DNA from 3 places in the Lysinibacillus telephonicus genome. Region 2 is predicted to be linked to each of the others. Evidence: riboswitches for the same ligand, from Rfam matches in the RefSeq annotation. Region 2 holds a riboswitch; each other region holds the start of a gene.
What was found. Region 2 has a riboswitch for S-adenosylmethionine ahead of MKY04_RS16495 (methionine ABC transporter ATP-binding protein). Riboswitches for the same ligand answer to the same signal wherever they lie in the genome.

Region 1 (2,275 bases), 640 kb from region 2:
GGGTCAATTTCTAAATGCCTTGGAGTATCAAGCTCCACAATAATTGAACGCTCCCGCTTCGCTTTTTCATGAAGTGGCTCAAGCTTACGCGGTTCTGGATCCTGTATAAAGATCTCTTGTTGCAGTTTAGTCTCTTTCGATTCAACAGGCTTTAGTTTTTCCAGTTTCTTCTTTACAGATTCAATATGTTTTGGCGTCGTACCACAGCATCCGCCTATTAAACGAACACCTTGATTTCGTAATTGAACAGATGCACGCGCAAAATAATCGACCTCTGACTCATAAATGACACGACCATCTTCTATATCTAATAACGATGCATTGGGATATGCTGATAAATACGCGTTTTCGGGAAGCTCTACACATTCAAATGCTTGTATTGTATGATACGGTCCTAGCCTGCAGTTCACACCAACTACATCCGCCCCAATACTCTCTAGTTCATTTAATGCAGCATTCAATCGGAGCCCATTTTGTAAAACACCAGGTTCATGCATCGAAACCTGAGCGATAATCGGTATATCAGTTATAATACGCAGCATTTTTATAGTTTCTGATAATTCTTCAAAATCATAATACGTTTCTAATAATAGACCGTCTAAACCGCCATTAATTAATACTTCTGCTTGAACTCGAACCGATGCTAATATTTCTTCTAAAGTAGAATCACTCTTTCGAACTCCTCGAATGCCCCCGATTGAACCAACAATAAATTGGTTTCCATTTGAAACAGCATTTTTTGCTATTGCAATTGCGGCTGCATTTATTTCTACAACTTTCGATTCAAGTCCATAGCGTGCAAGCTTAATCGCATTCGCACCATATGTATTCGTTTGGATGACATCTGCTCCAGCTGCAATATATTCTCTATGAATCTTTTCAATTACGTCAGGCTTTACGAGATTCATTTCTTCATGACAATTATCTAGTCCATACGAATATAATAGTGTTCCCATTGCACCATCTGCAGTTAAAACTTTTGATTTTAAAGCTTCCAATAATCTCATTTCTTTCACTCATCCCCCATCGGTTACTTTTAAAAAATTCTGTCTCTTTACGAGAAAAGCATAAACTCCTAAAGCTATGCATCTTAAACGTAATATTATGCTTTTGCTTGACCCTTATACCGCCGTTTACTCCTCTTATATGAAAGAGCCTTTGCGTTTACGGAGGAGTAGACTTCAACTTAGAGAATTCCTTCATCCGTTAAACTTCAAAAAATAAAAAGCCTTCTTTTTTCGAAAAGAAGGCTTAGCATGCTAATTAGATTTCCTTCTTATCTCTCGGCTCTTTGCCAGCTGGATTTAGCACCTTACATTTTGTTGGTTGCTGAAGCTTCATCGGGCCAGTCCCTCTGCTTCTCTTGATAAGAGTTGTTTTTTATTATATTAAGTTGAATCATATCTTGAAATAGCTCTTTCGTCAATACTATAATCAGATTTTTGTGAATCATTGCAATAATATGTTAGAAATTTTCTCTGCAGTATTTTTTCCATTTTCAATACATGCACCTATTCCTACGCCAAAGTAAGAGCAGCCAGCGATGAAAAGATTAGGATATTTATCTTCAAGTTCATTCTGAACAACCTGCAAAGCTTCATTATGCGCCAAATCATATTTAGGCATTGAATCAATCCACTTCTCAACATTAACAACAACAGGTTCTTCTTCGATATTCAAGCTTCTTTTCACATCATTTAGAGCTACTTTTGTAAGCTCCTCTTCTGACATAGCAGCAAGTTCTTCATACTTTGGATTATTATTTTTATAGAACAAGCGGATAAGTAAATTGCCATTCACTGATGTATGTTTCCATTTACGACTTGTCCATGTTGATGCATTGCATACTAAATCACTATTGTGTGAAACAATAAAACCAGTTCCATCAGCTGGCAATATTGAGTCAGGTACATCAAACCCTAAATACATAGTAATTGCAGAGGCATTTGTAAATTTTGATAATTGGTTATCTAATTCTTTATCGTTCAGTACAGATCGAACAACTTGGTTCGGTACAGCTAATACAACAGCATCAGCCAAAACGGAAGGTCGATTATCAAATGACACTTCATAACCGTTATTATGCTTTTCAACACTAATTGTTGCAGTATTTTTATAAAACTTTACTTCTGGCATTAATTCTTCAAGTCGATTAATTAATGCAGTTAAACCATTTCTAAACGAGATGAATTTTTTATTTGCGGCTTTCTCGAACTGCTCTCGATTTGCTTCAAAGCCTTTTATAATACTTCCATATTTATTTTTATAATCAACT
Region 2 (2,275 bases):
TATGATATATAAAAAACGCCAGAATAACACTGGCGTTTTTTTTACAATAAAATATAATATTAAACCACCTTCTTTTTAAAAATAAGAAATATAATTTTTATTGAAGAGTGTTAGCGCAAGCCACCCAGCTGATCGAGGCCTTCTCCAAGCTAATGAAATTAACTATGTGATTTCAGCCAATAGTCTCTTAGACGTTGATGACGACCAAGCTTAGGGATAAGAAAAAAGCATAATCGGCTAGATCTATGATATTACGTTTTAGAGTAGCGCAGCTAAGGGTGTTTATGCTCTTCATTTTTAGCTTATATTACTTACAAACCGTGGGGTGAGCAAATGACTGTTGAAAAGTGTATAATTGTTGAGGGTCGATCGGATAAGTTGAACATTGCACCAATCTTTGCTGAAGACGTAAAAATCATTTGTACAAATGGTACTATAAGTGAAGATGCATTGCTAGATTTGCTTGAGCCTTTTGAAGAATGTAAACTTTATACTTTATTTGATGCAGATAATTCGGGAGAGAAGTTGAGAAAGCTAACGAAAAGAATTTATTCAGAGGCTATCCATCTTTGTATTCCTAGAACATATATTGAGGTTGCCAATGCACCGAAGAAAGTGTTGGCTCATCTGTTAAGTGAAGCTAAATTTTCTGTTCATAAACAATATTTATCCTCATCCAGTGAGGCGTAAAACCTTAATCTTGCATAGAAGCCTGAGGAGAGTTATAAATTCTAGTACTTGATTAAATTAATGATAGTAGGACTGATAACAATGGAAGAGTGGACAAAACAACATTGGGAGCAAACGATAAAGCAAAATAATTTAGCAGCGTTCTATTTATATACGCCAATGTGTGGTACTTGTGCCGTAGCATCTAAGATGATGGAAGTAATCGAAAAGTTATTGCCTGAAGTTCCAATTGGAAAAGCTAATATCAATTTTATAGAAGAACTTGCATTTGACTATCAAATCGAAAGTGTTCCATGCTTACTCATTAGTAATAATGGAGAAATTGTTGAAAAAGTGTATGCTTTCCAATCCGTACCATACCTATATGAAAAGTTGAAAAAAATGTTGACTATATCAAACTAACATGATAAAGTTACATTCGTAATATTTAAAATTTAATATCGTAACTCTTATAAAGAGCGGTGGAGGGAAGTGCCCTATGAAACCCGGCAACCATCACAATATGTGAAAAGGTGCCAAGTCACGCGAAGTGGATACTTTGAAAGATAAGAGAACGGTTAGCGTATAAACATAACAATGTACGATGCCCCTTCTACTTATCTGTGTAGAAGGGGTTTTATTTTAAATTAAATTAAGTATATATGCTAGAAAAGTATAGAGAATATTATAATGCTTTGTCGCGGTACAAATACGTAACAGCGTATCTTAAAGGAGTACAAATATGATCGAATTAAAGGATATAACAAAAGTATATAAAACGAAGAATGGCGAGCTGACTGCTGTTCAAGATGTCAATTTGACGATTAATAAAGGTGAAATTTTTGGAATTATCGGTTACAGCGGTGCCGGAAAAAGTACATTAATTCGATTGTTAAATGGTCTTGAAAAGCCAACAAGTGGAACAGTTAATGTAAATGGTCAACAAATTTCATCTATATCAGGGAGTAAATTGCGCCTTGCTCGCCAAAAGATAAGTATGATTTTCCAACATTTTAATTTGTTATGGTCTCGTACAGTTGCAGAGAATATTGCATTTCCATTAGAAATTGCAGGTGTAGCGAAAAGCGAACGAGCAAAGAAAGTAAAAGAGCTGATTGATTTAGTTGGATTATCTGGCAGAGAAAACGCATATCCATCACAATTATCAGGTGGACAAAAGCAGCGTGTCGGCATTGCTAGAGCTCTTGCAAACAATCCAGAAGTATTACTTTGTGACGAAGCGACGAGTGCATTAGATCCAGAAACAACGGATTCAATACTAGAGCTTTTACTTGATATTAATAAGCGTTTAGGCCTTTCAATTGTTCTTATTACACATGAAATGCATGTAATTCAAAAAATTTGCCATCGTGTTGCAGTGATGGAAGCTGGACGAATTGTGGAAACAGGCGAGGTACTCCGAGTATTCCAAAATCCGCAAGCTGAAATAACAAAAAATTTCGTAATGCAGGTTTCGGGAACAAAAGAGACTAAAGTATCAATCGAACAGGTTTTAGCAAACTATCCAACAGGGAAAATTGTAAAATTAACGTTTATTGGCAACAAAACAGAACAGCCAATTATTTCACAGCTAATTAAGCAATTT
Region 3 (2,275 bases), 150 kb from region 2:
ATTAGGAATGCGAGTTACTGGATCAACTACAACATTCTCTAATACTGAACCAAAACGAATAGCACTATAAATTTCTGGTTCTTTTTCAGCTGAAAGGTTAATTGTTTTTGCGTAGCAGCCACCTTCAATATTGAATACGCCATTATCTGACCATCCATGCTCGTCATCACCGATTAATTTTCGGTTGCTATCAGCAGATAAAGTTGTTTTACCAGTACCAGAAAGACCGAAGAATAATGCAACATCTCCAGCTTCACCTACGTTTGCAGAGCAATGCATAGGGAAAATTCCGTTTTCTGGCAGTAAATAGTTCATAATACCGAAGATAGATTTTTTCATTTCACCAGCATATTCAGTTCCACCGATTAAAATGATTTTCTTTTCTAATGATACAATAATGAATGTTTCAGAATCTGTTCCATCGATTGCTGGATCAGCTTTAAAGTTTGGTGCTGATACAATTGTGAATTCTGCAACATGAGAAGCTAATTCTTCTTCAGTTGGACGGATGAATAATTGGTGACAGAAAAGATTGTGCCAAGCGTACTCATTTACAACTTGAATAGCAAGCTGTGAGTCTTTATCTGCGCCAGCAAAGCCTTTAAATACGTAAAGTTCGTCTTTTTCTTTTAGATAGTTTATAACTTTTACATAAAGGTTATCAAACACTTCAGCAGAAATCGCGCGGTTTACATTACCCCAGTCGATTTTGTCTTTTGTGCTCTCTTCAGTTACAATATATTTATCTTTAGGAGAACGTCCTGTATATTTACCTGTTTCAGCGACGATAGCACCATCAACAGTTAAAATAGCTTCTCCGCGGGAAGTAGATTTTTCCACTAATTGTGGCACTGAAAGTTGAACTTTTATGTTGCCACCGTTTAATAATTCCTTCAGTTCGTTTGCAATTTCTACTGAATTCATCGATTAAATACCATCCTTTTTTAAGTATTCCCACTCTCATGGAGGTTTGTTTATATGTCAAAAATAGTATAACACATTGATTTAAATAATCTATACTAATGAATAAATTATTTTTTAATTTTTAAACATTTTAAGAATTAGAGAAAAAAGATTTGACAACAGCCCTTACATTACGTAACATGTTGAGATGAACGGATACTCTTATCCCGAGCTGGTGGAGGGTCAAGGCCCTATGAAGCCCGGCAACCTGCATTATTTATAATGCGATGGTGCCAACCTGATGCAAGGGACATACCCTTGAACGATAAGAGTGAAAGGTAATGAAACGACAATTCCTTTTACTCATGCAAATAAACGTGAGTGAGGAATTTTTTTTTTCAATATAGAACACAATGAAAATTGATAGGAATTCTACCTATTTTTATGTGCCTTTCTAAATCCTCGTGTTAAAAAGCAGCAACGGCTTGGAGTCCTATTGATAAGCGGACTTAACATGGGTAATGAGTACCGTATCAAAATCGAGAACTGTCTCGCTAAGATAATTAGGAGGAAACCAAATGACAAACCGTCGACTGTTTACATCAGAAAGTGTAACAGAAGGGCATCCGGATAAAATTTGTGATCAAATTTCCGATGCAATCTTAGATGCAATTTTAACAGAAGATCCAAATGCACGTGTAGCATGCGAAACAACAGTTACAACTGGGTTGGTGCTTGTTGCAGGTGAGATAACAACTTCTACATACGTTGATATTCAAAGCGTTGTTAGAAATACTGTAGCAGACATCGGCTATACTCGTGGGAAGTATGGCTTTGATGCTGAAAATTTAGCTGTTCTTACGGCAATTGGGGAACAATCCCCTGATATAGCTCTTGGAGTTGACCAAGCATTAGAAGCACGTGAAGGATCAATGTCAGATGAGGACATTGAAGCAATAGGTGCAGGAGATCAAGGATTAATGTTTGGGTATGCTTGTAACGAAACTCCTGAATTAATGCCTTTACCAATTAGCCTTGCTCATAAATTATCAAAAAGATTAACTGAAGTTCGTAAATCTAAAGAAATTGCATATTTACGACCAGATGGTAAAACGCAAGTAACAGTTGAATATGATGAAGACAACCATCCAAAACGTATTGATACAATTGTTATTTCCACACAACACGATGAAGATGTATCATTAGAACAAATTCAAGAAGATTTAAAAGAAAAAGTTATTCGTGAAGTTGTTCCAGCTGAGTTAATTGATGAAAAAACAAAATTTTTCATTAATCCAACAGGCCGTTTTGTAATCGGAGGACCTAAAGGAGATGCTGGTCTTACAGGACGAAAAATTATTGTAGATACTTA

Region 1: linked by a shared signal. The riboswitch ahead of MKY04_RS19500 (bifunctional homocysteine S-methyltransferase/methylenetetrahydrofolate reductase) and the one ahead of MKY04_RS16495 (methionine ABC transporter ATP-binding protein) in region 2 are both predicted to bind S-adenosylmethionine.
Region 3: linked by a shared signal. The riboswitch ahead of metK (methionine adenosyltransferase) and the one ahead of MKY04_RS16495 (methionine ABC transporter ATP-binding protein) in region 2 are both predicted to bind S-adenosylmethionine.

What each region holds. Positions count from the first base shown of each region.
Region 1 covers NZ_CP155468.1:4,040,347-4,042,621, forward strand. The annotation lists gene MKY04_RS19500 (bifunctional homocysteine S-methyltransferase/methylenetetrahydrofolate reductase) at 1-1,007, opposite strand, end outside; SAM riboswitch class I at 1,274-1,373, opposite strand; gene hemG (protoporphyrinogen oxidase) at 1,450-2,275, opposite strand, start outside.
Region 2 covers NZ_CP155468.1:3,398,099-3,400,373, reverse strand. The annotation lists gene MKY04_RS16505 (toprim domain-containing protein) at 334-690, shown strand; gene MKY04_RS16500 (thioredoxin family protein) at 772-1,092, shown strand; SAM riboswitch class I at 1,137-1,242, shown strand; gene MKY04_RS16495 (methionine ABC transporter ATP-binding protein) at 1,412-2,275, shown strand, end outside.
Region 3 covers NZ_CP155468.1:3,249,885-3,252,159, reverse strand. The annotation lists gene pckA (phosphoenolpyruvate carboxykinase (ATP)) at 1-924, opposite strand, end outside; SAM riboswitch class I at 1,123-1,235, shown strand; gene metK (methionine adenosyltransferase) at 1,482-2,275, shown strand, end outside.